2 regions of the Luteococcus peritonei genome follow, and region 1 is predicted to be linked to the other one. Evidence: riboswitches for the same ligand, from Rfam matches in the RefSeq annotation. Region 1 holds a riboswitch; the other holds the start of a gene.
The links. A riboswitch is a leader RNA that binds a small molecule or an ion and turns the genes downstream of it on or off. The one in region 1 is predicted to bind thiamine pyrophosphate.
Positions count from the first base shown of each region.

Region 2: linked by a shared signal. The riboswitch ahead of ABD073_RS06270 (ECF transporter S component) and the one ahead of ABD073_RS10030 (MFS transporter) in region 1 are both predicted to bind thiamine pyrophosphate.

Region 1 is NZ_BAAAIX010000026.1:31,615-47,208, forward strand. It holds gene ABD073_RS09970 (MFS transporter) at 1-1,231, opposite strand, end outside; gene ABD073_RS09975 (GNAT family N-acetyltransferase) at 1,344-1,841, shown strand; gene ABD073_RS09980 (phosphoribosyltransferase) at 1,885-2,391, shown strand; gene ABD073_RS09985 (purine-cytosine permease family protein) at 2,470-3,999, shown strand; gene ABD073_RS09990 (cysteine hydrolase family protein) at 3,996-4,562, shown strand; gene ABD073_RS09995 (oxidoreductase) at 4,575-5,477, opposite strand; gene ABD073_RS10000 (COX15/CtaA family protein) at 5,600-6,520, shown strand; gene ABD073_RS10005 (FUSC family protein) at 6,599-7,645, shown strand; gene ilvD (dihydroxy-acid dehydratase) at 8,010-9,899, opposite strand; gene ABD073_RS10015 (DUF488 domain-containing protein) at 9,956-10,315, opposite strand; gene ABD073_RS10020 (thiamine phosphate synthase) at 10,349-10,993, opposite strand; gene thiM (hydroxyethylthiazole kinase) at 10,987-11,856, opposite strand; gene ABD073_RS10030 (MFS transporter) at 11,853-13,160, opposite strand; TPP riboswitch at 13,154-13,261, opposite strand; gene thiD (bifunctional hydroxymethylpyrimidine kinase/phosphomethylpyrimidine kinase) at 13,305-13,577, shown strand; gene thiD (bifunctional hydroxymethylpyrimidine kinase/phosphomethylpyrimidine kinase) at 13,570-14,148, shown strand; gene ABD073_RS10045 (hypothetical protein) at 14,265-14,633, shown strand; gene ABD073_RS10050 (hypothetical protein) at 14,742-14,969, shown strand; gene ABD073_RS10055 (SIMPL domain-containing protein) at 15,010-15,594, shown strand, end outside.
Region 2 is NZ_BAAAIX010000013.1:243,327-258,920, forward strand. It holds gene ABD073_RS06225 (hypothetical protein) at 1-433, shown strand, start outside; gene ABD073_RS06230 (nucleoside/nucleotide kinase family protein) at 477-1,100, opposite strand; gene ABD073_RS06235 (restriction endonuclease) at 1,097-2,398, opposite strand; gene ABD073_RS06240 (MFS transporter) at 2,551-3,945, shown strand; gene ABD073_RS06245 (hypothetical protein) at 3,970-4,212, opposite strand; gene ABD073_RS06250 (hypothetical protein) at 4,280-4,843, opposite strand; gene ABD073_RS06255 (nucleoside/nucleotide kinase family protein) at 5,275-5,802, opposite strand; gene ABD073_RS06260 (energy-coupling factor transporter transmembrane component T family protein) at 5,799-6,566, opposite strand; gene ABD073_RS06265 (ABC transporter ATP-binding protein) at 6,563-8,080, opposite strand; gene ABD073_RS06270 (ECF transporter S component) at 8,083-8,700, opposite strand; TPP riboswitch at 8,744-8,854, opposite strand; gene ABD073_RS06275 (DUF998 domain-containing protein) at 8,858-9,580, opposite strand; gene ABD073_RS06280 (HhH-GPD family protein) at 9,705-10,583, opposite strand; gene ABD073_RS06285 (hypothetical protein) at 10,663-11,451, shown strand; gene disA (DNA integrity scanning diadenylate cyclase DisA) at 11,589-12,668, opposite strand; gene radA (DNA repair protein RadA) at 12,678-14,093, opposite strand; gene ABD073_RS06300 (VOC family protein) at 14,211-14,849, opposite strand; gene ABD073_RS06305 (DUF3109 family protein) at 14,967-15,594, opposite strand, start outside.

The DNA of each region.
Region 1 (15,594 bases):
TGACCAGTACCGGCACCAGCAAGGGGGCGATGATCGACGCGATCCGCCCGAAGGCGGCCGCCGCACCGGTGCCGGTGCCGCGGATCGAGGTGGGATAGATCTCCGGGCCGATGGCATAGAGCGCACCCCAGGCACCCAGGTTGAAGAAGCTGAGCATGCAGCCGGCCGCCAGCACCAGGGCCGGTGTGCCTGCCTGGCCGTAGGCCAGCGCCGCCACCGCCGAGCCGAACAGGAAGGTGGCCAGCGTGGCGCGTCGGCCCCAGACCTCCACCAGCCAGGCCGCCACGGCATAGCCGGGCACCTGGGCCAGCGTCATGATGAGCGTCCACTCGAAGCTCTTGACCATGCTGAATCCGCTCTTGACCAGCAGCGAGGGGATCCAGATGAAGGCCCCGTAGTACGACAGGTTGATCCCGAACCAGACCAGCCACAGGGCGACGGTGCGGCCCCGCATCCTGGGCGACCAGATGGTCTCGGGGTCGGCGTCGGCGACCACCCGGCCCTCCTGCTCTGCCGGCAGGTGCTCGGGCGGCGCGATGCCGGAGGGCTCCTCGAAGGCACGCACCGCGGCCTCCGCCTCGGCGTGGCGGCCGCGGGCCTCCAGGAAGCGCACGGACTCCGGCAGCTTCCAGCGCACCACGGCGGCGTAGAGGGTGGGGACGATGCCCACCGCCAGCGCCCACCGCCAGCCGTTCTCGCTGTGCGGGATCACCAGGAAGGCCAGCAGGGCGGCCAGCAGCCAGCCCAGGGCCCAGAAGGCCTCCAGCGCCACCACCATCCGGCCGCGGATCGCGCGCGGCGCGAACTCACTGACCAGGGTCGAGGCCACCGGCAGCTCGGCGCCCAGCCCCAGGCCCACCACGAAGCGCAGCACCATCAGCACCGCCACGCTGCCCGCCAGGGCGGAGGCGCCGGTGGCGAGGCCGTAGAGGAGCAGGGTGGCGGCGAAGACCTGGCGCCGGCCGATCCGGTCGGCCAGCAGTCCGCCCAGGGAGGCGCCCAGCGCCATCCCGACGAAGCCGATGGAGCCGATCCAGCTGGTCTGGGTCAGGCTCAGCTGCCACTGCGCGCTCAGCGCCGCCATCACGAAGCTGATCAGGCCCACGTCCATGGCGTCCAGCGCCCAGCCGATGCCCGAGCCCACCAGCAGCCGGCCGTGCTCGCGGTTGAAGGGCAGGCGCTCCAGGCGCTCCGCACGGGTGGGCACGGCGGACGGTGACGGCTGTGTCATCTCAGGGCTCCGATCGGGCGGGCGCGGGCGGTGGCACGCAGGGCTGGCAAGCGAACAGTAGCTGGGCTGGACGAGGGCCCCGAAGTCCGCCGCGGATGATTACGCTGAAGGCATGCCCACCCCCACCATCAGGCCGGCGGCCGAGCGCGACCTGGAGCGGATCACCACCATCTACAACGAGGCCGGCGTGGGGACCACCGCCAGCTACGACCTGGACCCGGTCACCGTCGACGAACGACGCGCCTGGTGGCAGCACAAGAGCGCCCAGGGCCATCCGGTGCTGGTGGCCGAGGTCGACGGCCAGGTGCTGGGCTTCGCCGCCTACGGCAGCTTCCGGGACAAGGCCGGCTATGCCCGGACCGTGGAGCACAGCGTCTACGTGGCCGAGGGCGCCCGGGCGGCCGGCATCGGGCGGATGCTGATGACTGCCCTGGTGGACCGCGCTCGCGGCGACGGGATGCACGTCATGGTGGGGGTGCTGGACGCGGACAACGAGGCCTCGGTCAGCTTCCACGAGCGGCTCGGCTTCGTCGAGGCGGGTCGGCTGCACCAGGTGGGCCGCAAGTTCGACCGCTGGCTCGATGCCGTCTTCGTCGAGCTGGTGCTCTGAGCCCAGGGGGCGTGCCGGGGCCGTCGTCCCATAGGGTGGCTGCATGAATGCCTACCACGCGGACTCCAGCGAACTCGTCGACAAGGAAATCCTCACCTGGCAGGGCTTCGGTGACGCCAGCCGGGAGCTCGCGCAGCAGGTGGTGGACTCCGGCTTCGAGCCGGAGATCGTGATCGCCGTGGCCCGTGGCGGCATGCTGCCGGGCGGCGCCCTCACCTACGCCATGGGCACCAAGCTCACCGACGCCATCAACGTCGAGTTCTACACCGACGTGCACGAGACCCTGCCCGACCCGGTGCTGCTCGCCCCGATGCTCGACACCGACTCGATCAAGGGCAAGCGGGTGCTGGTGGTGGACGACGTGGCCGACTCGGGCCGCACCCTGGCGCTGGTGATCGAGCTGCTGCAGGGCTTCGGTGCCGAGGTGCGCAGCGTTGTGCTCTACGCCAAGCCCACCACCGTGGTGCAGCCCGACTACGTCTGGGCCCACACCGACCAGTGGATCGTCTTCCCCTGGTCCGCCGAGCCGCCGGTGACCGCCCAGCGCTGATCCCCCGGGCTGAGGGTTCGGCCTCGGCACAGCCCGGCCTGCGCCACCACCCCGGGCCCCGATGCCATGATGTGGCCCATGTCGACCACACCGCAGGCCGCAGCCGAGGCCTCCTCCCGCACCCTCGTCGAGCTGCAGGGCATCGACGTCGTCCCCGACAGCCAGCGCACCGCGAAGCCCTCGGACCTGTTCTGGCCCTGGTTCGCGGCCAATGTCTCGGTCTTCGGCATGAGCTACGGCTCCTACCTGTTCGGCTTCTCGATCTCCTTCTGGCAGGCCACCGTGGTGGCGCTGCTGGGCATCGTGACCAGCTTCATGCTGTGCGGCATCATCGCCATCGCCGGCAAGCGGGGCTCGGTGCCCACCATGGTGCTCTCCCGGGCCGCCTTCGGCGTGCAGGGGCAGAAGGTGCCCGGCCTGATCAGCTGGCTCACCTCGATCGGCTGGGAGACCAGCCTCACCATCACCGCCACCCTGGCCACCGCCACGGTCTTCGACCGGCTGGGCTGGAGCCACGGCACCACCACGAAGATCATCGCCTGCGTGGTGATCGCGGCCATCATCGTGGTGGCCTCGGTGCTGGGCTACCACACCATCATGAAGCTGCAGTCGATCCTGACCTGGATCACCGGCGCCTTCACCATCGGTTTCATGGCGCTCACCATCAGCCACATCGACTGGGCCACGGTCAGCTCGATGCCCTCGGGCTCGCTGGCCTCCTGCATCGGTGCCCTTGTGATGGTGATGACCGGCTTCGGGCTGGGCTGGATCAACATCGCCGCGGACTGGTCTCGCTACCAGCACCGCGACGCCAGCAACGGTTCGATCGTCTTCTGGAACACCTTCGGTGGCTCGGTGGCCCCGATGCTCCTGGTGGTCTTCGGCCTGCTGCTGGCCTACTCCGACGAGGACCTGATGGGCGCCATCCAGGGCGACCCGATCGGCGCCCTGTCCAGCATCCTGCCCACCTGGGCGCTGCTGCCCTTCCTGCTGGTGGCCGTGCTGACCCTGATCTCCGGCGCCGTGCTGGGCATCTACTCCTCCGGCCTGACCCTGCTCAGCCTGGGCATCGACATCCCCCGCCCCGCGGCCGCCGCCATCGACGGCACCATCCTCACGCTGGCCACCATCTACGTGGTCTTCTTCGCCAAGAACTTCCTGGGCCCCTTCCAGTCCTTCCTGGTCACCCTGGGCGTGCCGCTGGCGGCCTGGGCCGGCATCATGATCGCCGACATCCTGCTGCGTCGTCGCCCCTACGACGAGCTGGCCCTGTTCGACGGACGCGGCCGCTACGGCCAGTTCAACTGGATCTCGATCGCCCTCATGGTGATCGCCTCGGTGGTCGGCTGGGGCCTGGTGATCAACCAGTTCAGCGACGCCTCCTTCAACGACTGGCAGGGCTACCTGCTGGAGCCGCTCGGCCTGGGCCATCGCGGACCCGAGGGCTGGGAGGGCACCTGGCCCTGGGCCAACCTGGGCGTCATCGTCTCGCTGCTGATCGGATTCGGTGGCCACCTGGTGGCGAACCGCGGCACGGTACGTCGCCAGGAGACCGGCGACTACGCCACCGACGCGGCGACCAGCCTGGTGGACGGGGGCCGGGCATGAGCGGGAGCCTCGACGCGATCCGCGAGCACGCCTGGCTGGTGGTGATCGACCACCAGCGGATCTTCGCCGACCCGGCCAGCGAGTGGTGCGCCCCGCGCTTCGCCGAGACCGCGCCCGTGGTGGCGCGGCTGGCCGCCCACTTCGACGAGCGGGTGGTGCTCACCCGCTGGCTGCCGGGCACCGACCGTCGCGGCTCCTGGGCGGACTACTTCGCCACGTGGAGCTTCGCCGACCGGCCCGACGAGGACCCGGTCTTCGAGCTGGTGCCCACCGCCACCGACCTGGCCGACCGACCCACGGTGGACGTGTCCACCTTCGGCAAGTGGGGCCCGCAGCTGGCCGAGGTCACCGGGGAGCACCCGCACCTGGTGCTGGCCGGCGTGGCCACCGACTGCTGCGTCATCTCCACCGCGCTCGCGGCGGCCGACGCGGGCTGCACCGTCACCGTGGTCTCCGACGCCTGCGCCGGGTCCAGCGACGAGAACCAGGCTGCGGCCCTGCATGTGATGGGCCTCTACGCCCCGCAGATCCGCGTGGTCACCAGCCAGCAGCTGCTGGGCTGACGCGCCGGGTGCTCAGCGGCCCAGGCCGCCGAGCACCCGGTCCATCACCTTGTCCGGGAGCACCCGCCGGGCGGTCACCGCGGCCCGGGCGCCGGTGCCCACCGCATAGCGGGTGCGCGGGTGGGTGGCCATCGAGGCGGCCACCACGGCCTGCGCCACCACCCTCGGGTCGGAGCCCAGCGAGGAGCGGTCGGCCAGCGCGAGCATCCGCGCCATCCGTCGGGCCGCCTTCTCGTAGGCGCCGCCCCGGCTGACCGCCAGGAAGTCCTTGCGCGCCACCTGATTCCACTCGCTCACCACGATGCCCGGCTCCACCATGGCGACGTGGATGCCGAAGGGCTTGAGCTCCAGGCGCAGCGAGTCGCTGAAGCCCTCCACGGCGAACTTGCTGGCGTGGTACCAGGCAGCGAAGGGCTCGTAGATCTTGGCACCCATCGAGGAGATGTTGACGATCCGGCCCTGCCCCTGGGCACGCATCGTGGGCAGCACCAGCTGGATCATCCGGGCCAGGCCGAACAGGTTGACCTCGAACTGGGCCCGGCCCGCCTCCAGCGGCAGGTCCTCCACCGCGCCGTAGCCGCCCAGACCGGCATTGTTGACCAGCACGTCGATCCGGCCGGCGCCGGCCAGCACCGCGTCGACGAAGAAGCGCATGCTGGCCTCGTCGGTGACGTCCAGCGGCAGCACCCGGATTCCCTCGGCGTTCAGCTCCGCCATCAGCTCGGTGCGCCGTGCACCGGCCCAGACCTCGAAACCGGCCCGCGCCAGCTCCAGGGCGGTGGCGCGGCCGATGCCCGAGGAGGCGCCGGTGATGATCGCCACCCGACCGGCAGCGGAGGGGCCCTGCTCCTGGCCGGGCCCGCGCGAGGCGGGGTCGGAGTCGGGTGCGGGGACGACGGGGATCTGCTCTGCCATGGCGCCAGCCTAGTCAGCGGCTCCGCGGACCGGCCCGCGGAGCACGGGGGCACCCGGCCGCCGAGCTACTACAGCGTGTCGTTACAGTTGGCCCGACACCTCCCGCACCGACAGGACCTTCGATGAGCACGCTGCTGCTGCCCGCCACCACCGCTGGGGCGGAGACCTCGCACCAGGCCACCCGCACCGTCTACCGGCTGGCGGCCGCGGCGGCCACGCTGACCGTCGCGATGGGCGCCATCAACTCCGCCACCGGCTCCGGCTTCGCCTGCCCCACCTGGCCCGGCTGCTATCCCGGCCGGTTCGGCCCGGAGACCGAGGTGCATGCGCTGATCGAGTTCAGCCACCGCGTGGTTGCCGCCCTCACCACTCCCCTGCTGCTGGTGGCCGCCCTGATGGGACGACGGCTGCCGCGCCAGATGCGGCTGGCACGGCGGCTGCCCTGGCTGGCCATCCTGGGCGCGCTCAGCGCCGCGGTGCTGGGCATGATCACGGTCTTCAACCTGGGCCTGCCCAAGCCGGTGGCCATGTTCGACCTGTTCAGCGCGATGACCTGCATGAGCGCCATGACGGTGGCGACGCTCAGCCTGGAGCACGGCAACGACGAGTGGCGCTGGAGCCCGCTGGCCCGGCTCGGCGGTTGGGCCACCGGCGGCATCGTGCTGGTGCACCTGCTGGGCGTGGCCGTGGCGGGCAAGGGCTCCTTCACCTCCGTGATGGGCTGGCCGCTGTGGCGCCTCACCGAGCACGACGGCGCCCTCGCCCTGCAATGGCTCCGGATGGCAGTGGCCGTGGCCACCATCGCCCTGCTCGGGTTGACCGTGGCCCGGGCCTGGCGCTGGGGCCGGACCCGTCGGGCCGCCGCGGCGCTGGTGCTCTTCGGCCTGGTGGAGTTCACCATCAGCCAGGTGATCGCCGAGCTGGGCACCGAGATGTGGTTCGCCGCCACCTATGCCGGGGCGGCCGCCGTGGTGCTCTTCTGCGCCGTGCTGGTCACCGGGCGTGCGGCGCTGCACCGCGGGGAGCGTCCCGAGGGGATCTGAGGCCGGCTGCCAGCTGCCTCTTGGCCGCCGGGTGGAAGACTTGCTGGGTTCCCACCAGCTCGTCGAGAGGATCCACCCGTGGCACATCCCGTCCTGCCCAGCCGTGACGACCTGGTCCGGTTGAACAGCGTCGAGGGTGCCCACCGCGTGGGTCTGCGGGCGGCGCTCAGCGTCCTGGTGCCGCTGCTGGCGGTGGTCGCCCTGGGTCGCCCCGAGCTGGCGCCCTATGCCAGCTTCGGCGCCTTCACCTCCCTCTACGGGCGCAACCTGCGCCACCTCACCCGGGTGCAGATGCAGCTCTCGGCCGCCGCCACCATGACGCTGGCCGTGTGCACCGGCGTGGTGGTCGGCTGCTACCCGCACCTGGTCTGGTTGCACATCCTCACCGCTGGCGTGATCGCCTTCACCGGCCAGGTCCTCGCCCGCGCGCACAGCTTCCACCCGCCGGGTCCGCTGTTCATGATCTTCGGCTACGGCGCCATCAGCTCCATGCCGCACACCTGGCAGGACCTGCCGCTGGCGCTGCTGGTCTGCGGGCTGTCCGCCCTGTTCAGCTGCCTGGTGGGCGTCGCGGGCGTCCTCGTCGGGCCGGAGAGCCTGGGCCAGGCGTGGCGGCGCACCGGCTGGCTGAAGCTGCAGTTCGTGCACAGCTGGCAACCGGTCTGGATGGCGCTCGGCGTCCTGCTGTCCGGCAGCATCGCCCAGCTCGCCGGGATCGGTCACCCCTACTGGGCGATGGTGGCGGCGCTGGCACCACTCTCCGCTCCGCACATCACCAGCCAGATGACCCGCGCCATCCACCGCAGCATCGGCACCCTGGTGGGCCTGGTGGGTGCCGGCCTGCTGCTGGCCCTGCACCTGCCGCCGGTGCTGCTGGTGGTGGTGATCGCGGTGCTGCAGCTGCTCACCGAGATGTGGGTGGGCCGCAACTATGCCGTCGCGATGGTCTTCATCACGCCGCTGGCGCTGGGCATGGGCCAGGTGGGCGGTGCCCATCCGATCGGGCCGCTGCTCTTCGACCGCGGCGTGGAGACCCTGGTGGGGTCCGTGGTGGGCATCGGCGTCGCCCTGGCCGGCCACGAGCTGCGTCGCCGACGACTGCTGCGCCACGCACCGCTGGGCTGAGCTGTCCACAGCCCGCTGTGGACGGTGGGCCCCTTCCTGTGGAACACGCCGAGGCGGTTGTGGAGTGTTTGGTGGAGAGCGCGAAGTGCGGAAAAGATCACCCCGCCAAGCGGTGGGATCGGCTTGCGGGTGAGCCTGCTGGCACCTACAAAAGGAGGTACGGCCTTCGGGGAAGAGGTCGTGGATGGCTTGGAATCCACAGCTCGTCTTCGCAGTGCGCTGCGCATCGGTTGGGTGACGTGAAACCGATGGGGCTCGACGATCCAGGTGCATCGACCGGATTCGTCACCGCTACCTGGTCAGACCCAGAAGGGCCCTGCGCATCCCTGCGCAGGGCCCTTCCGCACGTCCCCAGCGATCCGGCTCAGTCCACCTTGCGGGCCGCGCCCTTGTCCGCGGACTGCGCGAAGCGGGCGAAGATCTTGAGCGCCGCGGAGACCTCGCGCTGGCGATCGGCCGGCTGCCAGCCCTTGGCCTCCTGCTCCGCGCGACGGGCCTCGAGCTCCGCCTCGTCCAGCTCCACCCGCACGCTGCGGTTGGGGATGTCGAAGCTGATGACGTCGCCGTCGCGGACCAGGCCGATGGCGCCTCCGGAGGCCGCCTCCGGGGAGACGTGGCCCACGCTGAGACCGGAGGAGCCGCCAGAGAAACGGCCGTCGGTGATCAGGGCGCACTTCGGGCCGAGCCCCACGCCCTTGAGGTAGCTGGTGGGGTAGAGCATCTCCTGCATGCCGGGGCCGCCCTTGGGGCCCTCGTAGCGCACCACCACCACGTCGCCCTCGACGACCCTGCCGCCCAGGATCATCTCGACGGCCTCGTCCTGGCTCTCGGCCACCTTGGCGGGGCCGGAGAAGGTCCACTGGTGCTCGGGCACGCCGGCGGTCTTCACGATGCAGCCGTCGGGCGCCAGGTTGCCCTTGAGCACGGCCAGGCCGCCCTCGGTGGTGTAGGCGTGGGCGACGTCGCGGATGCAGCCGGTGGCCGCGTCGGTGTCCAGCGTCGTCCAGCGGTTGGTGGAGCTGAAGGCCTCGGTGGTGCGCACCCCGCCGGGAGCGGCATGGAAGCGCTCGACCGCCTTGGCCGAGGTCTTGCCCGAGCGGATGTCCCAGTCATCGATCCAGCTGGTCAGGTCCGGGGAGTGCACCGAACGCACCCCGGTCTCCAGCATGCCGCCGCGGAAGAGCTCGCCCAGGATGGCGGGGATGCCGCCGGCGCGGTGCACGTCCTCCATGTAGTACTCGGTGGTGTTGGGCGCCACCTTCACCAGGCAGGGGGTCTCGCGGCTGAGCGCGTCGATGTCGTCCTGGTCGAAGTCGACGCCGGCCTCCTGGGCGGCGGCCAGCAGGTGCAGGATCGTGTTGGTGGAGCCACCCATGGCGATGTCCATCCGCATGGCATTGCAGAAGGCCTCCTTGCCGGCGATGGCCAGCGGCAGCACGGAGTCGTCGTCGCCCTCGTAGTACTGGCGGCACAGGTCCACCACCAGGCGGCCGGCGTCCAGGAAGAGCTCGCGGCGGGCGGCGGCGGTGGCCAACGTCGAGCCGTTGCCCGGCAACGAGAGGCCCAGCGCCTCGGTGAGGCAGTTCATCGAGTTCGCGGTGAACATGCCCGAGCAGGAGCCACAGGTGGGGCAGGCGTTCTGCTCGATGGCGTCGATCTGCTCGTCGGAGACGTTCTGGTCGACGGATTTGATCATGGCGTCGATCAGGTCGAGCCGCTCGGTGCCGTTGGCGTCGTCGGAGACGATGCCCTTGTCCACCTCGTCGGGGGCGCCGGCGACGACCCGCTCGCCCAGCATCCGGCCGGCCTCCATCGGGCCGCCGGAGACGAAGACGGTGGGGATGTTGAGCCGCAGCGCGGCCAGCAGCATGCCGGGGGTGATCTTGTCGCAGTTGGAGATGCAGACCAGGGCGTCGGCCTGGTGGGCGTTGACCATGTACTCGACGCTGTCGGCGATCACCTCGCGGCTGGGCAGCGAGTAGAGCATGCCGGAGTGGCCCATGGCGATGCCGTCGTCCACGGCGATGGTGTTGAACTCGCGCCCGATGCCGCCGGCCTCGGCCACCGCACCCGCCACCAGCTGACCCATGTCCTTGAGGTGGACGTGGCCGGGCACGAACTGGGTGAAGGAGTTCGCGATGGCGACGATCGGCTTGCCGAAGTCGTCATTGGTCATGCCGGTGGCGCGCCACAGGGCGCGGGCTCCGGCCATGTTGCGGCCGTGGGTGGTGGTGCGGGAACGAAGTGCGGGCATGCCACCAGCCTATGGCCCCGGCCGCTGCGCCCGGCCGGCGTCCAGCAGTGGACGGCTCAGAGCTGGTGGCGCAGCCAGTCCTCCAGCACCGGGACATGGCTGGCCTCCACGTCCTTGGCGTCGCTCACCAGCGCCAGCAGGCCGTTGTGGCGGGCCACACCGGTCCGGATCTGGTCCAGCAGCTCGTCGTGGTCGGCCTCGGTCAGCTCGGTGCTGTAACGCCGCACGAAGTCGTCGTGACGGGCCTCGCGGTCGGCGTGGTACCAGCGGCGCAGGTCCGGGGACGGGGTCAGGTCCTTGGCCCACAGGTCGTGCGGCAGCTGCTGCTTGGCGAGTCCGCGGGGCCAGAGCCGGTCCACCAGCACCCGGTATCCCGCGCCCGGCTCCTCGCGGGCCTTCTGCCTCTCGATGCGCATGCCGGCCACGCTAGCGCGGGCGATGAACCGGGCTCAGCGCGGACCGAAGTCCGCCAGCACGCGCCGCACCACGGCTGCCGGATCCTCGGCCTGCATCACGTGGCGCACCATCGCGACGCCCGCTATCCCGGTGCCGGCCAGGGCGGCGACGTCGTCGGGCGTGACATCGCCGATGGCCACGACAGGGAGCGCGGAGGCCTGGACCAGGGGCCGGTAGCCGTCGACGCCCAAGGCGGGTCGGGTCACCTGCTTGGTGGGGGTGGGGCGGAAGGGCCCGGCACCCAGGTAGTCCACCACGCCCACCAGCTCCTGCGCCTGCTGCACCAGCTCCAGGGTGCCGGTGGTCCAGCCCACCACGGCCTCGGGCCCCAGCAGGGCGCGCGCCGCGCGAGGCGGCAGGTCGTCCACGCCCAGGTGGACGCCGTGCACCGGCGCCCCCGCCTCGCGGGCCGCCCAGGCCACGTCAGCGCGGTCATCCACCACGACGCGGCAGTCCGGTGCCGCCTGGTGCACCGCCCGGGCCAGGTGACCGGTCAGCTCCAGCAGCTCGCGGGTGGTGGCCTGCTTGGCCCGTACCTGCACCACCCCGGCACCCGCGGCGGCCGCGGCAGCGGCCTGCTCCACGGTGCGCCGGTCGGTTCCGGAGGTCACCACGTACATCCGCAGGTCCATCACCACTCCTGTCCCCCGGCCACCCCGTGGGCGCCCGGTGCGTCGTCGACACAGCGCTTCTCGCTGCGCCGTTCCCCGGCCAGGGCCGGCTCGTCGAGCCCGAAGACCTCGTCCAGCAGGGCCGCGCGGAAGCTGCCCGGGCCCCGGGATCGGCGCTCGGCCCGCTCCCCCGCCAGCGCCAGCCAGCTGGTGGCGGCGACGGCTGCCTCGAGCGCCCAGCCGGGGCCGCGGCGGGCGCCCAGCGCCAGGTCCGCGGCACAGCAGGCCGCGGTCAGCGCTCCCAGGGCGCAGCCGGTGCCGGTGACCCGGGAGAGCATCGGTGTGCCGTTGGCCAGCCGCACCACTCGCTCGCCGTCGGTGAGGTGGTCCACGGGGCCGCTGACCGCCACCACGCAGCCGTGCTCGCGGGTCAGCCGGGCTGCGGCCGCCAGCGCCTGTTCCGGCGCCTGGGTGGCATCGGCCCCGCGCCCGCCGGTCCCGTCGCCGGTCAGCACCAGCAGCTCGGAGGCATTGCAGCGCACCACGTCGGGCCGGAGCGTCAGCAGCTCCCGGGCCAGCGCCACGCGGGAGGGCGCCGGGCCGATGGCGGCCGGGTCCAGCACCCACGGCAGGCCTCGCTCCACCGCCACCGGGAGGGTTGCGAGCATGCCGGCCCGCCCCTCCTCCGAGAGGGTGCCCAGATTCACCAGCAGGGCGTCGGCGAGCCCGGTGGTGGCGGGCGCCTCGCGCTCGGTCCAGGTCATGGTGGGCCGGGCGCCGGCGGCCAGCAGCAGGTCGGCCACCAGCTCCATGCTCACCGTCGCGGTGAGGCAGTGCACCAGCGGGGCGCTCTCGCGCACCGCGGCCAGGATCCGGGCGGTGCGGCTCATACCCGGGTCCGCTCGATCTCGCGCGGCGAGAGCCGGGGGCCGACGGCGGCAAAACCCGCCACCAGCAGCCCTCCGACGGCCAGTACGGTCGGGACGGCCCAGTCGCCCAGCGCACCGGTCAGCCGCGGCAGCCACCACGGGTACAGCGCCGGCAGCACCAGCGAGGCGGAGTAGGCGGTGCCGTAGCCGGTGGAGCGGACGTGCGCGTCGAAGCCCTCGCTGAGGTAGGCACCCACCGGGCCGTAGGCCGCGACGGTGACCGCCTGCAGCGCCACGGCCCCGGCCACCACCTGCCACAGCGGGCCGGCGCCGTGCAGCACCCAGCGCCACAGCAGCGGTGCCAGCACAGCAGCCGCCAGACCCCAGCCCACGAAGCAGATGCGACGGCCGATCACGGTGGACAGCTGCCCGGCCAGCGCCATCACCAGCGCCTGACCCACCGAGGCCAGGCCCATCACCAGGGCCACCTGGCCGGCATCCAGCCCGCGCACCACGGCCAGCCGGGAGGCCAGCAGCACGGCCACCATGTTGGTCATCAGCCACAGCCCGCTCATCAGGCCGAACATCCGCCAGAAGTCGCCGGCCCGCGGCCCCGCGAGCACCTCGCGCAGGCTGCCCCGTCGGGCCTCGGCGACGGCCGGGGCCGCGGCGTCGCGGACCTGGCGCCGGTACCAGCCGAGCATCGCCAGGCTGGCCCACCCTCCGGCCAGGAAGCTCGCCCGCCAGCCCCAGCGGGCGTAGGCCTCGGTACCGAACAGCGCCAGCTGCATGGCGGTGACGAAGGCGATGGTGGCCTGGGCCGAGGGCGACATGGCCATCGCCAGCCCGCTCACCAGGCCGCGCTGGCGCGGGCGGCTCCACTCCATCGCCAGCGGGATGGCCGCGCTGTACTCGCCGGCCAGGAAGACCCCGCCCAGGAAACGCAGCGCCACCAGGGCGACGAAGGTGGCGGCCCCGAGCACCTGGTGGGAGGGCAGGCAGGCGATCAGCAGGGTGCAGGCGGCGGTTCCGGCGATCGCGACGCGGGTGGTGCGGGTGCGCCCCACCCGGTCGGCGATCCGGCCGAAGACGACCGCGCCCACCGGACGTCCCAGCAGGGTGGCGGCCACCACCAGGGCCGTCCCGGAGGCCGCCCCCGTGGGCCCGACCAGCCGCCCCATGGCCGGCGCCAGCGCCACCACGGGCAGGAAGATGTGGGTCTGGTCCACGAAGTTGCCCACCACACCGCCCACCACGGCAGCGGGGGTGCCGCGCCCGGCGGGGCGCTGCTGGGTGGCTCGTGGCACGGCTGCCACCGACGTCATCTGGCCTCGCTTCCTTCGCCGGCATGACCCGGGCAGGTTCGAACGGTACGGACGGCTGCAGTCCTGTCTCAGCCCCTGCCGGGGCTCCCGTGGGATCGGCACCGACCCTAGCGGGCGACCCTCGCAGCTGGAAAGCTGCCGTGCGTGAGCATCCCGAACCTGCTGTCCATCGCCGGCTCCGACCCCAGCGGAGGGGCCGGGATCCAGGCCGACCTCAAGACCTTCACCGCCCACGGCTGCTTCGGCACCACCGTGGTGACCGCGCTGACCGCGCAGAACACCCGCGGCGTCACCGGGGTGCTGCCCACCGAGGCCGGCTTCGTCGCCGACCAGCTGGCCACCCTGCTCGACGATGTGCGGATCGACGCGGTCAAGATCGGCATGCTGGGCTCCGTGGAGGTGGCCCGCGGTGAGTGAGGCGCTGCGTGGACCGCTGACCGGGGTGCCGGTGGTGCTGGATCCCGTGATGGTGGCCACCAGTGGCGACTCACTGGCGGCCGAGGGGGTGCGGGAGGCCATCGTCGAGCTGCTGGCCCACTGCAGCCTGGTCACCCCGAACCTGCCCGAGGCCGCGGGCCTGACCGGCGAGGAGCCGGCGTCGGACCGAGGCGCGATGGCCCGCCAGGCGCAGGCCCTGCTGGGCCTGGGGGCACCCGCCGTGCTGCTCAAGGGCGGGCACCTGGGTGATGACGGCGACCAGGTCTGGGACCTGGTGGCGCGGCGAGGCCCGGACACCTCTCAGGGGCCGCGGCTCGACTGGCTGGACGGGCCGCGGGTGCGCACCCGCAACACCCACGGAACCGGCTGCACCCTGAGCTCGGCCGTCGCCGCGAACCTGGCGCACGGCCTGGACCTGGTGGAGGCCTGCCGACGGGCCAAGGAGTGGCTGGCCCGTGCGCTGGCCTCCTCCGAGCAGCTGTCGGTGGGCGACGGGTCCGGGCACGGTCCGGTGAACCACCTGGAGGCCAGCTGGGTGACCCTGCGTTGAGCCCAACCTGAGACGATCCCAAGCGCAGTCTGGAGGTTGGCTGAATCAGCTTGGAAAGAGCTGAAACAAAGCCGCTCGGGCGGCTGCTTTCTCTTTCGGTACAGCAATCTGGAGCCATGTCATCCGCCATCGGAATCTCCCTGCTCGCCGCCTTCGCCCTGGGCCTGTTCATCCTGGTTCCCTTCCTGCTCGCTCCCTTGGTGCTGGGCGCCGCCTGGCTGCAGCGCCGCCACCAGCTGGCCGCGACGACCCCGGCCTCCGAGCGGATCACGCTGCCGCTGGCCGACCAGCCGCGTCGCGTGGCCGTGGGCGACGAGGTGGACGTGCTGGCCGTGGAGACCGAGGAGCAGGACCAGCCCGAGGCCCCGGCCCGGCAGGGCACCAGCCTGGAGGACGGGGACCAGGTGGAGGAGCCCCGGGAGCAGGCCGCCGAGGGCCAGGCGCCCGTGGTGGCCAGCACCTCGATGCTGACCCAGGCTGCCTGACTACGACCCGGGGAGGATGGCCTCCCCCTACTGGAGCAGGACCCGGCACCCGGAGAACCATCCCGGGTGCCGATGTGCGTACCGGGCCGGCAGGGAGAGGCTTGGGCCATGATGAACCTGCTCGGCATCCTCGCCGCCCTCGCCGTCACCCTGCTGCTGTGGCTGGTGGCCCCGCTGCTGATGGCCCCGCTGATCCTGGCGGTCGCCGCGCTGTCGGGCATCCGGCTCCCCCGCCGCCATCGTGGCGGCGGCACCGCGCCGCACCTCTCCCGACGCACCGACGTGCACCTGGTGGAGGCGGAGCACCCGCACCGGGTCCTGGTCCGAGCCGCCTGACCAGCACCGAGGTTGGACATCCGCCCCATAGGATGGACCCATGATCATCAGCGTCGCCGGCGAGCACCAGATCCGCCTGGCACCGGAGCTGGCCACCGTGCACCTCGCCGTCGAGGTGGAGGGGGACGAGGCCGGCACCGTGGTGGCCGAGGCCGAGGACACCACCCGGGACCTGCTGCAGCGACTCGCGCAGCTGCGCGAGGCCGGCGCGGTGGAGCGCTGGACCCTGGAGGCCCTGACCACCACCAGCTGGCAGGCATGGGGCGAGCAGGGGCGCCCCGGCGCGCTGCGCCACCGGGCCCAGCAGCTGGCCGAGGTGGTCTTCACCGACTTCACCGCCCTGCCCACCGAGACCTCGGCCTGGGCCGCTCGCGAGGGCATGGTGGTGCGCGGCGTCGACTGGGACGTGACCGAGGACACCCGCCGCCGCCACGAGGCGCAGGTGCTCGCTGCCGCCGTCGAGCAGGCTGCCGAGCGCGCCACCGTGATGGCGCGCGCGGCCGGGCGCCGTCAGGTGGACTTCCTGGAGATCGCCGATCCCGGCCTGTTGTCCCAGCCGCTGGCCGAGCAGGGCGTGATGATGGCCCGGATGGCCAAGGACGGCGAGGAGCACACGGTGCAGCTC
Region 2 (15,594 bases), on a different contig from region 1:
GGTCGATTTCGCCCGCGCTCGGCTGGCCGCTCTGCTGGGGCTGGTGGCCGCGGGGATCGAACTCGGCCTGTTCTTCAGCGAAGGACGCTACCCGGTGGCGGAGTCGCTGGCCGGGGTCGTCGTCACCACCTGCACCCTGGCCTGCGGCTGGTTCCTGCTGCACGGGGTGGCGCGACGGGCCCGGGCGGTGGCCCCGGGTGCGGTGGAGCGGTCGTTGGTGCTGGCGCACCGGTTGCTGGCAGTCTTCGGTCTTCTGCTGGCCGGCGAGATGGTGGGACTGGTGATCGCGATGACCGGGCGCGAGCTGAACCTCACACTGAGCGGGCCGGGTGCCCTGGTGGTGGTCTTCGTGGGGATCGTGCTGCTGGTGGTGGCCGTCCAGCTGGTGCTCTTCTGCTTCGCGCATGCCGACGAGCCGTGGCTGGCAGCCTGAGCCGGGGGGCGTCCTGCTGCTGGCACCCGTGCCCCAGCGCGGCTCAGGCCCTGACGACGGCGTCGGCGCGCTCGCGGGTGCTGGAGGCCAGGCGGGCGTTGTGGCCGTCGGTGCCCTGGGTGGCGCGCAGCAGCGCCTGCTCGCGATCGCGGCCGTAGCGGATGTGGCGTGCCACCAGGCGCTCGAGGCGGACCTCCTCACCCGGGTCGGCGAACCAGACCTCGTCGCACAGCTCGCGCACCCGGTGCCAGGGCGGTGAGTCGACCAGGAGGTAGTTGCCCTCCGTGATGACCAGGCGCGTGGCGGGGCTGACCTCGACAGCGCCGGCGATGGCGTCCTCCACCTCACGCCGGAACTCCGGCGCCCAGACGGTCTCGTCGCCCTGCTCGCGGATCCGTTGCAGCAGGGCGATGTAGCCGTGCGCGTCGAAGGTGTCGATGGCGCCCTTGCGCCCCACCTGGCCGCGCGCCATGAGCGTCGAGTGGGCCAGGTGGAAGCCATCCATGCCCACCACCACGCTCCCGGGGATCGCGCTGACCAGCGCCGACGAGAGGTGCGACTTGCCCGCTCCCGGCGCCCCGGCGATCCCGAGGATGACACGGCCGGGGCGATGGTTCAGCAGCTGCCGGGCTCGCTCGATGGCCTGGTCGGCGGTGAGGGTGGTCATGGACGACGAGTCTGCCGCAGCAGCGGGCTCTCCAGCTCCGGGGCCACCACCTCGGGATCGGGGAAGTTCACGTCGACATGGGTCTGGCCCTGTTCTGGTCCGGACATCGGGTACTTCTGCTGCAGGTGCGCGAGCAGCGCGGCGGGCGTGCGAATCCCTTCGTCGCGCAGGACGTCGATGATGTCGCGGCCGGTGATGAAGACCACGGGGTGGCCGTCCTCGCGGACCTCTCGGTAGGCCTGGTCGTTGATGAAGGAGGTCGTGACGAAGACCCCGAAGTCGCGGTGCTTGATGCGTGAGATGAGGCGAGCGACCTCGCGCACGCCCACCGAATTGCTGAACGGGGCGTAGCACTTCGCCTCCAGGGCGAAGGAGATGGCGACGGGATCGCTCTTGGGTCCCACCATGTAGGCCCCCACGGCATCACGACCGCCGTCGCGGCTCGGCCGGGTGATGTCCACCTGGCCCACGTGGTCGTCCGATGCGAGCCAGGTGTCCACCGCGAAGTTCTCGAACTGGTGCGGGTCGGGTGAGAAGTGCGCATGGATCATGCCCAGCAGTTCGCGATCTGCCTCCCGGGCCGGCAGTTGCTCGGCCCTGCTCCGTACATTGAGTGTCCGAGGTGCTTCCAGGGGCTCGTAGATGCGCCCCTTGACCCAGCGATTCCAGGGTGCCGGGCATCCTGCTCCCAACGGCCTACCGGCCAGCACCTCGTTGATCCAGGCGCGCGGCAGTTGGTCCACCTTGAGCACTGTGAAATGGCTGCGGTAGTTCTGGAATCGGTGCTCCTGGGTGGTCCGCCAGACCGCGACCAGTTCCTCTTCAGGGGACAGGCGGGGCGAGCCGGGAGCCAGCAGGCCACGAAATCGGACATCGCGTCCGTTGCCGGTCTTTTCGAAGAGCAGGATCGGGGGGACCCGCAGACGGCTCTCGGGGCCCTCTTGTGACCACGCGAAGATGTCGCGCAGCAGCGCATTTCCGGCTCTTCGCGTGTCGTGGAGCGCGCGGCCGGGGCTGCGGTTGTCCCCGTAATAGGTGAAGTCACCGGTCACCGGATCCAGGAAGTCCGGCCAGTCCGTCTCCCTGCCGGAGGTGTAGAGCACCACGAGCCGCACCGACTGCTGCAGCGGGCTGCCGGCATAACGAAATCCGCCCTGGTTTCCGACCGGGAGCAGTTTCGCGAGAGGATCATCCCCGGCATTGCCTCGGCTGCCGCCGGAATAGGTCGCCTCCAGGACGAGGTCGGCGTCGCCCAGTGCGTCGAAGGGCACGGCTCGGATCTCGGGGCGCGGGGTCATGGTTCCCAGGGTGGCACGAGGCAGGCACATTCCCAGGGAGGCGAGGAAGTCGGGTGAACAAGTTAACGTCTCGGCTGATAAGACCAATTATCACCATGTGAGACTCGGGGCGTAGCGTCGAAGGGTTCTCTTCCACGACCCGGAGACCTTCCATGACACAGACCCTTGAGCGCGACGAGCGGGCCCCGCTGGCCCCGTCGCAGGAACCCACCAATTCGAAGGCGCGGATCATCATCTCCTCGCTGGTGGGCACCTCGATCGAGTTCTACGACTTCTACGTCTACGCCACCGCCGCCATCTCGGTCTTCCCGCTGCTCTTCTTCACCGCCAAGACCGACACCGGCGCCCTGCTCGCCTCGCTCGCCACCTTCGGCGTGGCCTTCGTCGCCCGCCCGATCGGCTCCATCCTGTTCGGCCACTTCGGTGACCGCACCGGTCGCAAGGCCACCCTGCTGGCCTCGCTGCTCACCATGGGTATCGCCACCGTCCTGATCGGACTGCTGCCCACCCACGCCCAGATCGGCATGTGGGCGCCCGCCATGCTCGCCGTGCTGCGCTTCTGCCAGGGCCTCGGCCTGGGTGGTGAGTGGTCCGGCGCCTCGCTGCTGGCCGGCGAGAACTCCCGCCCCGGCCACCGCGGCTTCGACTCGATGTGGCCCCAGCTGGGCGCCCCGATCGGCTTCCTGCTGGCCAACGGCTTCATGATGCTGATCTCGATCGCGCTCGGCTACGACTCCACCAAGCCCGACACCTCCCACGACTTCCTGGTCTGGGGCTGGCGCATCCCCTTCATCGCCAGCCTGGTGATCGTGCTGGTGGGCATGTACGTGCGCTTCAAGCTCGAGGAGACCCCCTCGTTCAAGAAGACCGTCGAGGCCGGCGAGGTGGTCAAGTCCCCGCTCGCCGAGACCTTCCGCACCTCCTGGGTCGAGGTGATCCGCGGCACCTTCGTGATGCTGTGCACCTACACGCTGTTCTACCTGATGACCACCTGGATCCTGTCCTATGCCATCGGCAAGACCAGCTCCGGCTACCTGGGCATCAACTACCGCACCTTCCTGGGCCTGCAGCTGATCGCCATCCTGGCCTTCGCCGCCATGACCCCGGTCTCCGGCTGGCTCGGCGACAAGTACGGCCGCAAGCCCTTCCTGGCCACCGTGACCGCCGCCATCGCCCTGTTCGGCCTGAGCTTCCAGCTCTTCCTCTCGCCCGCGCGGATGGGCACCGGCAAGGACGCCAACCTGGGCCTGATGCTCGCCTTCCTGCTGGTGGGCATGGCGCTGATGGGCCTCACCTTCGGCATCCAGTCGGCCCTGCTGCCCGAGCTCTTCCCGACCAATGTGCGCTACACCGGTTCGGCCATCGCCTACAACGTGGCCTCGATCCTGGGTGCGGCCGTCGCGCCCTTCATCGCCGCCTGGCTGGCCGCCAACCACGGCGTCGGCAGCGTGGGCTACTACCTGGTCTCCATGGCTGCGCTCACCCTGGTGGCCGTGCTCACCATGCATGAGACCCGCGACGTCGACCTGGACCTCGTCGGTCGCTGAGCCGAACCCTCGCCGGACTGGCGGTCACCCCTCGGGGTGGCCGCCAGTTCTGCGTCGGGAAGACCAACGTCCCGCGATCAACCCGAGCGGGGAGAGCAGGGCGCAGACCAGGGCCGTGACGGCTGCTCTGCCCACCGTCTGGACCCAGCCCAGGTGGAGGGTGAAGTACAGGAAGGGCACCATCGCGACGAAGGTCAGCACGCCGACGCCCAGCACCTGGTACAGGGCCTCGCGCCGCGAGATGATGGGTCCGTCGTCCGTAGTCATGAAGAGCACGACAGGTCAAGCCAGCGCCACGCCTGCGCTGCGCTGATCGTGGGCGAGGGTGACCGGCTCAGCGGGCGACTGAGAGGGCGGCCTTGTACTGGTTCAGGAAGGCGGTGCAGCGGTAGCGGGGCACCAGGCTCATGCCGGTGTGGTTCGGGCGCCCGTAGCGGCAGTTGACGACGCTCTCGGCCAGGCGCTCGCGCGGCGAGGCCTTCCAGCGCGAGAGCGAGCCGGTGTAGTACCAGGCGTCGTTGAAGGCGTAGTAGTTGCCGCTGGTGCGGATCCCCAGGTAGCGGTACAGCGCGGCGCGCTGGGCCGGGGTGGTGCGGTACTCCACCTGGTGGGTCATCTCGTGCAGGGTGGCCTTCGAGGCGCTGGTGGTGCTGGTGCTGCGGGCGTAGTGCACGGTGATGGTGCGGGTGGCCTGCGAGGAGGTGCCCGAGACGCCGTGGCGCAGGTCCTGCTTGCACACCCGACGGGTGGGCAGACGGGAGAAGTTGTAGCCCGCCACCGTGGTGGCGCGGATGGCGGCGCACTGGGAGCCGGCGGCCTGGGCGTCGCTGGGGGCTGCGATGAAGCTGCCGCAGGCGAGAGCGGCGGCCAGGGTGGCGCGGACGAGCGTGGAGGTCATCGGGGGAGGTCCTTCGTCGATCTGGGGGATGGGTGCAGCTGTGTCCCCGACCGACCGGACCTTGGCCCGGCGCGCTCCGAACCCGCGAAGCTGCTCAAACGTACGACATGGAACGATGTGCTCCCGGCGCCTCCTTTCCCAACGGTGGCAGGGGTGTGGGGCGATCGTGCATGGTCTGACAAGGCGTGACGCGCGAGTCTCAAGTGGCTTGAGCCCGCCGCACGTGGGCAGGCACTGCTAAAACGCTTCAGCGAGCTTTCAGGGAGGCGGCCCGCGGTGGCTCACGGCGCTGGCGCCGAACCCTGAAAATCGCGCCCTCGATGGCCAGAATCGCCGGAATCGGGCCACGAACCGGATCGGCGTCGCGGACTTCAGGGTTGGACAGATGACCTCGAAGGATGGCGCTCCGCGACTGTGGCGGATCAGGCCCGTCAGGGGAGCGGAAGCGCGGCCGGTTCGCCGAGCCGGCGCCCGTCGACCACGACGGTGGCCAGCTCACACGGGCGGTTGGCGCTCCAGTGCGCGGCCTCCTGCTCGGCCCAGGTCTCCCACCAGGGCGCAAATCCCTCGCCGTCGCGCGCCAGCGCGCGACGCTTGCGCTCCTCCACGTCCAGCTCCACCCAGATGCTCAGCTGCGCCAGCAAGGCCGACGAGCGCGTCAGGGCGCCACAGCCCTCCACGACCAGTGGCAGCCGCGGGTCCAGCGGCACCCAGGCGCCCGGCCGGTCGTGCTCCCAGTCCCAGCGGCGGTAGCCGGGGGAGCGAGGCCGCAGCACGTCGCGCAGCACCATCAGGCTGCCGGCGCTCAGCCCGTTCCAGCCCGGATAGCAGTCGTCCAGGCTGACCAGCTGCACCGGTTGGCCGCACAGCTCGCTCCAGACCGGCTGCAGCCGACGGGCCAACGTCGTCTTGCCGGAGCCGGAGCCGCCGTCCACCAGGACGGTGCGCAGTCGGTTCACGACCACACCATCCACAACGTGCCCCAGTGCCAGGCCGCCCCGAAGGCCAGGGCGCCGATCGCCAAGCAGACCAGCAGGCCCAGCGCATCGGCCCGTCCTACCCGGGACTCGCGCGCCCAGGTGCGCGCTACCGGAGAGCCGAAGCCCTTGGCCTCCATCGCCGTGGCCAGTTTGGCGCCACGACGCAGCGCCAGCACCAGCAGGCTGAAGGCCATCAGCGCCCAGCGCCGCATCCGGCCCTCGTCGCCCAGCCCGCGGGCGCGGCGTGCCTGGCCCAGGGTGCGCCAGTCGGCGGTGAACAGGCCCAACGTGCGGAAGCCGGCCAGGCTTCCCAGGACGAAACGCGAGGGCAGGTGCAGCACCTGGGCCAGCCCATCGGCCATCCGGGTGCCGTCCACGTCGGCCAGCATCGCCATCGCCGGGATGGCCAGGGCGAAGACGCGGATGAACAGCGCCAGTGCCAGCCACAGCGAGTGGTCGCTGATGGTCGCCGGTCCCCAGTGCCACCAGGTGCGTCCGCCCACCTCGCCGTAGAGAGCCATGCTCACCGAGCCCAACGGGGCCACCAGCAGCAGTGGGGCCAGGCGCTTGGCGAAGCGCACCATGTCCACCCGGCACAGGGCCAGCACCACGAGTTCGGCCACCAGCGCCACCAGGGCGCTCAACCAGTCCAGGGTGATGATCAGCGGGATGCTCAGCACCACCGCCAGCAGCACGCGCGCGGCCGGGTTCAGGGCATCCAGGGCGGTGCGTCGGCGGCTCATGCGCCCACCACCTGCTCCGACTCGGCCGGCGAGAGCCGGATGTGGTGCTGCGCCAGGGCATCGATGAAGTCCGTGTCGTGGGTGACGCTCACCACGGCGCAGCCGGAGCTGACCATGCTGCGCACCAGTTCCACCATGTCCAGCCAGGTGTTGCGGTCCTGCCCGAAGGTGGGCTCGTCCAGCACGATCACGCGGGGGGCCGTGGCCAGGACGGTGCCGACGCTCAGCCGTCGCTTCTCGCCACCGGACAGCGTGAAGGGATTGGCGCCGGCCACCTGCCGCAGGTGCAGCAGCGCCAGCAGTTCGTCGACGCGCATGGTGATCCGCTCCGGGGTCCAGCTCGCGTCGTCGCGGGCCAGCGCCTGCAGCCCGACGGCCAGCTCCTCGCGGACGGTGGCGGCCACGAACTGGTGCTCGGGCTCCTGGAAGACGGTGCCGATCCGGGTGAGCAGGTCCCGCGAGGGCCAGTCGTGCGGATCGTCGCGCCGGACCTGACGACGGCGACGCAGCCAACCCGTCCGAACCTCGCCGGCCGGCCACAGGCTCTCGTCGGCCACCACCCGGCCCGCCAGCGGCTCCAGCAGGCCGGCCATCGTCAGCGCCAGCGTCGACTTCCCGGCCCCGTTGGGGCCGGTGACCATGGTGGAGCAGGCCGCTGGTACCTGCACCTCGAGCCCCGACTGCACCGGCCGTCCCGCCTCGTGGCCCACCACCAGCTCGTGGGTGGACAGCAGCGCCGGACCTGCCGGTGCGACGGCTGGCAGCTCCCGATCGGGCAGCGGCACGCCCGGCACCCAGACCCCGGCCGCCAGCAGGGCCTCGCGGTGCTCGGCGAAGACCAGCTGGGGAGGCCCGTCGGCCAGCAGGCCACCGCCCGGGGCCAGCACCACCACCCGGTCCACCAGGTCCGCCCACAGCTCGACGCGGTGCTCCACCACCACCAGCGTGGTGCCCTGCTCGCGCACCACCCGGTCGACGACGGCGCGCACCTCGCGCGAACCCTCGGGGTCGAGGTTGGCGGTGGGCTCGTCCAGCAGCAGCACCTCGGCCTGCATCGCCAGCGCGCCGGCGATGGCCAGTCGCTGCTTCTGTCCGCCGGACAGCGCGGTGGTGGGACGGTCGAGCGAGACCTCGAGGCCCACGGCCTGCAGCGCGGCCGTCACGCGGGGCCAGATCTGTTCGCGCGGCACCCCGAGGTTCTCGCAGCCGAAGGCGACGTCATCGCCCACGCGCTCCAGCACCACCTGGCTCTCCGGGTCCTGCATCACCAGCCCGACATGCCCGTGGCGACGGCTGGGATGCGCACCGCCCACCAGCAGGCGGCCTTCCTCGTCGCCGTCGTCCACACCGCCGAGCACCCCGGCCAGGGCATGCATCAGCGTCGACTTGCCGGCCCCGGAGGCACCCAGCAACAGCACGCGCTCCCCGGAGGCGATCCGGAAGCTGGCATCCCGAACTGCCCAGCGGCTGCGGCCGGCATGGCGCCAGCCCCAGCCCTCGGCGACGATGTCCAAGATCAGACCTCGGTGCGGGCCTCGCGGCCCGAGGCGAAGCGCGAGAGCGCACCGGTGGCGGCCAGCGCCCGGGTCACGAACCAGGCCAGCGCTCCGGCCAGTACGGCGCCCGAGACCGCCAGGCAGGCCAGATAGGTGATGTTGAAGGTGGCGCTCATGGCGTGGTTGCCCAGGATGTACTCGTTGATGAAGGCGCCCAGCGCGGCACCGATGCCGGACAGCACGGCGACGCCCAGGTTCCAGCGACGGTAGGCGAACAGGGCGAAGACGATCTCTGCACCGAGGCCCTGTGCCAGGCCGGAGTAGAGGGTGGTCATGCCCCACTTGTTGCCGAGCACCATCGAGACCAGCGCCGCCAGCAGCTCCACCAGCAGGGCGGCGCCGGGCTTGCGGATCACCAGGCCGCCCAGCGGGCCGCCCAGCAGCCAGATGCCGGCGATCAGGCCGGCCAGGCCGGGCAGCACCGCGTCGAGCGGCCCCCAGAGGTTGGCCAGGCTGTTGTTGTAGGCGAAGAAGACCAGGCCGACGGCGACGCCCAGCACCGCCGCCACCACGATGTCCACCACGCGCCAGCCGCGCCCGGTGACGGGACGGGTCTGGTCGAACTGCTCGTTGCTCATGTCTGTGCCCTTTCGATCGTTGGGCACGGGTGGCAGCCACGACGACTGCCGGAAGAGGCCTCCCTGCGCTGGCATGACCCAGATCAGGTTCGACGGTCGAAGGTGCGGAACCTTCCTCTCAGCCCGGCGCATCCGGGCTCCCGTGTTCGTCGACAGGCTAGCAGGCGGCCCGCGCGGGCACCCCGGCGCCGGCCTTGCGCCACCAGCCCACGCCCAGGGTCACCAGCCACGCCGAACAGGCCAGCAGGGAGGTGCGCTGCAGCAGGCCCATCAGCCCGGCGTCCACGCCAGGGAGGGTGACCACCACGGTGCCCAGCGTCATGACTCCCCACAGCGCGGCCAGCAGGTGCAGCAGCCAGGCCTGTGCGCAGCGACGGTGGCGCCAGAGCAGCACCAGCGCCGCGGCCAGGAAGCACAGGCCCGCGGCGACGCTGCTGCCCTGGTGCACCAGGTGGGTCCACGGCACGTGCCCCGCGGCATCGCGCGCGGCGCAGGCGGCGTCATGGGTGGGGGTGCAGCTCATCGGGAAGATCGAGTCGACGAAGGTGGACAGCCCGAACAGGCCCAGGCAGGCGAGCAGCAGGCGGTGGGTGCGCTCCGGCACGGTGAGGCGGCGACGCCACGAGACCTGGCCGGCCGACGGGGTGCTCGGCTCGCGCAGCAGGATGCTGCCCACCAGGGCGGCTGTCATCAACAGGCCCCCGGAGACCGTGTCACCGCTGCGGAAGAGCCAGGCGTGCGGCTGGCCCTCGGCGCCCAGCTCGCTGACATAGGAGCTGAGCGGGTCGAGCCCGGTGGGCAGCAGCAGCTCGACCAGCCAGGTCGAGTAGACCAGGCCGGCGGTCACCAGCAGGGCCCCGGTGGGGCGACGCGCGTCCATGCCTCGACGCTAGGTGTCCGACGGGTCAGCCACATCGGCCCCAGGGACCGGATCGACGCGGGAGCCTCCTACCCCGGGAGGGGTTGGTGCTGCTGCGGCCTGCCGCAGCCCTGCCGAACCCGCCTCACAGCACCAGGAGTCCCTCGCGCTCGCGCACCAGCTCGTCGGTCAGCAGGCCGGCGAGGCTGCGCTCGGCCTGCTCGCGGTCGGCCCAGGCGTCCAGGGCCAGCTCGACGCGGACGCCGTCGGGGTTCTGGCGCACCAGGTCCAGGATCACGCCGCGGCACTGGCGGTCGGTGCCGTGCCAGGCCTGGCCCTTGCGGGGCGGTCCGTCATGGCGCGGGTAGCCGGCCGCCCGCCAGGCGCAGAGCTCGGCCACCGGGCAGTCCCCGCAGCGCGGCGAGCGGGCGGTGCAGACCAGCGCTCCCAACTCCATCGAGGCCGCCGCCCAGGCTGCCGCCTCGGCGGGTGCCTCGGGCAGCCAGGCCTCCGCCTCGCGCCACTCCTGGGCCGTGGCCGAGACCGGTGGGAACTCCCGTCCGTGCTCCACCCGCACCAGCAGCCGCCGGATGTTGGTGTCCAGCACGACGGCGCGGCCCCCGAAGGCGAAGGAGTGGATCGCGGCGGCCGTGTACTGGCCCACGCCCGGCAGGGCCCGCAGCTGGTCCAGCTCGCGCGGCACCTGCCCGTCGTGCAGCTCGGAGATGGTGCGGGCTGCGCGGTGCAGCCGTTGCGCGCGACGCGGGTAGCCCAGCCGGCCCCAGGCCGCCACCGCGGCTCCGGGTTCCTCGGCGGCCAGGTCGTCGGGCTCGGGCCAGCGATCCATCCACTCCTGCCACGGCCCCAGCACCCGGCTGACGGGGGTCTGCTGCAGCATGAACTCGCTCACCACGACGCCCCAGGGCGTGCTGCGGCGCCAGGGCAGGTCACGGCGATGGCGTGAGAACCACTCCACCACCCGTTGTCTGACCAGCTCGCGGTCCAGCGCGTCGTCCTTCGGCACCGCGCCAGCCTAGTCCGAGCGGTGGACACGCCGGGCGTGGGCGGGCGTCCAGCGCCGCCCCCGGTCCTAGGCTCAGACCATGAACTCGGTGATCCACCCCGCAGGCCCCGAGCCGGAGACCACGTACTGGGTCCGACGAGCGCTCGCCATCCTCGCCGCCCTGGTGGCACTGAGCCTGATCTGGTGGGTGCTCTCCAGCCTGTTCGGGGGCGGCGACGACGACCAGATCACCGCGGTTCCGCAGAACCCCTCCTCGCTGGCCACCCCGGGGGCGCCTGCCACACCGAGCGCCTCCGTCCAGCCGTCCGGCTCCCCTGCCGCCTCCGGCTCCGCGGCTCCCTCCGGCTCCCCAGCTCCCTCCGGCTCCGCGGCGACCTCAGCCAGCGGTTCGGCCAGCCCGACGGCGAGCGTCTCGGCCACGGCGAGCGGTTCGGCCAGCGCCAAGCCCTCCAGCACGCCGAAGCCCACCCCCAGCGCCCCGGTGAACTGCGCTGCGGCCGATCTGAAGGTGGAGCTCTCCGGTGCCGCGGCCGTCACCATCGGCAAGCCCACCACGATCACGGTGAAGACCACCAACAGCTCGGCGAACGCCTGCACCATCGCCCTGGCCGAGACGCCGCTCTCGCTGGCCATCACCTCGGGCGTGGACCCGATCTGGTCCAGCGACCACTGCGCCAAGTGGGCGCCCAGCGGCAACAAGCTGCTGAAGCCGGGCCAGGCCTGGAACTGGCAGTACAGCTGGGCCACCAAGCGCTCCCGCGCCGAGTGCGTGCTGCGGCCCGACGTCCTCAAGGCCGGCACCTACCGCGCCACCGCCTCCTACAAGGGCGGCCAGGCCGACACCCTGGTGATGAACCTGCGCAACTGAACGGGTGGGCCGGCCTCCCTCCGGAGGTCGGTCACCGACGCGTCACCAGCAGCGGGCCAGCGGCGCACCGGGGCACGGCCACCTGTCTCGTCGACGAGTCAGCCCGGCCCGGTCGGACCGTCGAGTCGATGACCGGCTCAGTCCACCCGGTCGGAGTAGGCGGACTCGGCCACCCGGGCCAGGCCCTCCCGCACCAGGCGGGCCCGCCCCTCGCCGATCCCGTCGACCTCCATCAGGTCCGAGGTCTTCGCGCCGAAGAGTGCCTGCAGCGAGCCGAAGTGCTCCACGACGCGGCGGCCCAGCATGGACGGGATCCGGTCCAGGTGGGCGATCTGGCGATGGCCGCGCGGGCTGATCCGGGTCTCCAGGTGGTGGTCGTCGGGGAAGCCCATGGTGCGGGCCACCACCAGGTTCTCCAGCAGCTCGGTGGAGGTGAGCTGCTCCAGCGCGCCCACCCGGAAGGTGGCCTCGTCGGTCTGCTCGGGGCGGTAGTCGAGCTCCAGCAGGGTGGCCAGGTCGTCGACGCCCTGGGTCAGCTCGTAGAGCTGCATCTGCAGCAGGCGGCCGTCGACGCCGAGCGCGGCCACATAGGCGCGCAGCTCGCTCTCCAGCCGCCGGATCATCTCGATGCGCTGCGCGACCTTGGTGACGTCCTTGACGCTGACCTGGTCGTGCACCTCCAGGGTGGACAGTGACCGGGTGTGCTCGCCCAGCCGCTCCCGGTAGCGGGTCATGGTGGCCAGGGCCTGGTTGGCCCGGGAGAGGATCTGCTCGGACTGCTCGATCTGGTGGCGCTGCCCGTCCAGGAAGAGCGCGATGGTGCTCATCGAGGCGGAGACCGTGACCACCGGGATGCCGGTCTGCTGAGCGATCCGGTCCGCCGTGCGGTGCCGGGTGCCGGTCTCGACGGTGGGGATGGTGCCGTCGGGCACGAAGTGGACGCCGGCCGCGAGGATCCGCTCGAAGTCGCTGGACAGCACGATGCCGCCGTCCATCTTGGCCAGCTCGCGCAGGGCAGTGGGGGTGAACTGCACGTCCAACCCGAAGCCACCCGTGGACACCCGCTCCACCTTCCTGGTGTTGCCCAGCACCACCAGCGCGCCCGTGCGGCCGTGCAGGATCCGCTCCAACCCCTCGCGCAGCGGCGTGCCGGGCGCGAGCAGGGCCTGGTAGCGACGCAGGCGGGCCTGGCGCTCGGCAGGGGTGATGTCGGGCATGGGGCGATCCTAGCCCGCGGCCGTTCCAGGCCCGTCCTGGCCGCGGGGCTGCCGACGCAGCCCCAGCACTCCCAGGGCCTCGGCCACGCCGGAGACCTCCACCACCTTCAGCCCGCCCAGCCGGGGCACGCGCTGCGTGGTGTCACGCGAATTGGCCGGCACGATGGCCAGCTCGAAGCCCAGCCGTGCGGCCTCCTGCAGGCGCCGCTCCAGGCCGGGGGTGCGTCGCAGGTCTCCTGCCAGGCCCACCTCGCCGACGGCGAGCACCCGCTTGGGGAAGTTCACCCCGAGCTGGGCCGAGGCCACCGCCACGGCGATCGCCAGGTCGGCGCACGGGTCGGTCACCTTGGCGCCGCCCACCGTCGAGACGTAGACGTCCTTGGCGCTCAGCGAGATCCTGGCCTTGGTCTCCAGCACCGCGAGGATCATCGCCACCCGGGCGCCCTCCACACCATTGGTGGTGCGACGCGGGTTCTTCTCGTTGGGGGAGGGGGCGGCCAGCGCCTGGATCTCGGCCAGCAGGGGACGTCGGCCCTCCATGGTCACCGTCACGCAGGTGCCCGGCACCGGCTCGACGTAGTGGTTGGTGAACAGCCCCGACGGGTCCGGCACCTCCACGATGCCCTTCTCGCCCATCTCGAAGCAGCCCACCTCGTCGGCGGGACCGAAGCGGTTCTTGGCGGCCCGCACCATCCGGAAGCCGGAGTGCCGGTCTCCCTCGAAGTTCAGCACCACGTCCACCAGGTGCTCCATGGTGCGGGGGCCGGCGATGTTGCCGTCCTTGGTGACGTGGCCCACGATCACCACCGCCATCCCGCGTCGCTTGGCCACCCGCACCAACGCACCGGTGACCTCGCGCACCTGGGTGACGCCGCCGGGGGAGCCGTCGGCCTCCGCGGTGCCGACGGTCTGCACCGAGTCCAGCACCAGCAGGCTGGGCTCCACCTCCTCGATGTGGCCCAGCACGGTGCCCAGGTCCGTCTCCGCGGCCAGGTAGAGCTCGTCCACCAGCGCCTGGGTGCGGTCGGCGCGCAGCCGCACCTGGGCCGCGGACTCCTCGCCGGTGACGTAGAGGGTGCGCTGCCCGGAGCCGGCCCACTTGGCGGCCACCTCCAGCAGCAGCGTGGACTTGCCCACGCCCGGTTCTCCCGCGAGCAGCACCACGACGCCCGGCACCAGGCCACCGCCCAGCACCCGGTCGAGCTCGCCGATCCCGGTGAGCACCCGGGTGGTGGTGTTGGTGGGCACCTGGTTGATCGGGACCGCCTTGGCCACCGGCACGCTGGAGGCGACGGTGGCCAGCTTGGGGGCGCCGCGTTCGGCCACGCTGCCCCAGGTCTGGCACTCGCCGCACCGGCCGACCCAGCGCACGCTGCTCCAGCCGCACTCGGTGCACACCCACGGGTCCTGCTTCGTCTTCGCCACGTCCTGCACCCTAGAGGGCGGCTGTGACAGTTTTCGCGCGCGACGGCCTGCGCCGGGCGGGAACGGCGACAGGCCACGTCCTCACCGGACGTGGCCTGTCGAGAAGTCCTGGGTGGATCAGATCCGCACGATCCCCTTGGTGGGGGTGTTGAAGACCACCGCGTCGAGCCCCGGCATGCCGTTCGGCGCGTTGAAGGAGAGCTTCACGCCGTCCAGCTCCTCACCGATCGGGATGCCCAGCCAGTCCTCCACGCGCGGCTGCGAGCCGGCGATGTCGATCTCGTCGACGACGATGTCGCCGGTCAGGGCGCTGGGCCGGACCGACTCGTCGGACTCCCACTTCAGGAAGTAGGGCAGCTGCGGGTCGGCCATCAGGCCCTTGATGCCCAGCTGGCGCCACTCCAGCAGGCGACCGTCGGGGAAGTGGCGCGAGCCCTCCACTGCGGTGCGCTCCAGGCGCTGCTCGTAGGGGGCCAGGTCGTCGACCGAGACCACCCAGCCCAGCCAGCCGCCGCCCATCTCGGTGCGGGCGCGCACGGCCTGGCCGAAGACGGCCTTCTCGGAGGCGGGGTGCTCCAGCACCTCCACCACCTCGAGGTAGCGGGCATTGGCCAGCGGCAGGATGTGGTTGCGGGTGCCGAAGCGGGGGTGGAAGCCACCATCCTTGAACTCCGCGCCCAGGAGGTCGCCGAGGCGCTCGACCTCGGCCTTCAGGCCGTCGGGTCCTGCGGCAAAAACGAGATGGTCGACATGCATGCAGACATTCTTGCCTCACGGTGCCCCGATCACGAAACCGGGTCCCCCCTTAGGCTCTTGACAGGCAGGGCGGCAGGCGCCCGACGCCCGGGTGCGGAGCCGGTGCCCGCCCCGCCACTAGGACTTTTCGGGTCGGGGCCCGGACAGTCTCGTCGCCTCATGGACGATCGCCCCGCCCGGCTGGTGGGCCTCGATGAGACGGCACAGCTCCTGGTAGGCGGCCGGGCCCATCAGCTCCACCAGCTCGTCGCGTGCCGACCGGTAGAGCGGCTCGACGCCCACGTGGGCGGTGGGATTGGAGGTGCAGTACCAGTCCAGGTCGGCACCACCCTCGCCCCAGCCCTCCCGGGCGTACTCGCCGATCGTGATCTCCAGCCAGGGCGTGCCGTCGGCATGCTCCATGTGACGGTAGGTACGCCGGATCGGCAGCTGCCAGCAGACGTCGGGCTTGGTCTCGACGTGGCTGATGCCCTCGCGCAGCGCCAGCCCGTGCAGCGCGCAGCCGGCGCCGCCCGCGAAGCCGGGGCGGTTCTGGAAGATGCAGGCACCCTGGTGCACCCGGGTCTTGCGGCCCGGCTCGTCACCCTCGTCGTCGGGGTCGTCCACGGCCCAGCCCAGTTGCCCGGCCTCGAAGTTCTGCCAGGTCTGGGGCGTGAGCCGCGCCACGTGGCCGGCCACCCGTTGCTCGTCGGCCGGTTCGCTGAAGTGGGCGCCCAGCACGCAGCAGCCGTCGTCGGGGCGCTCC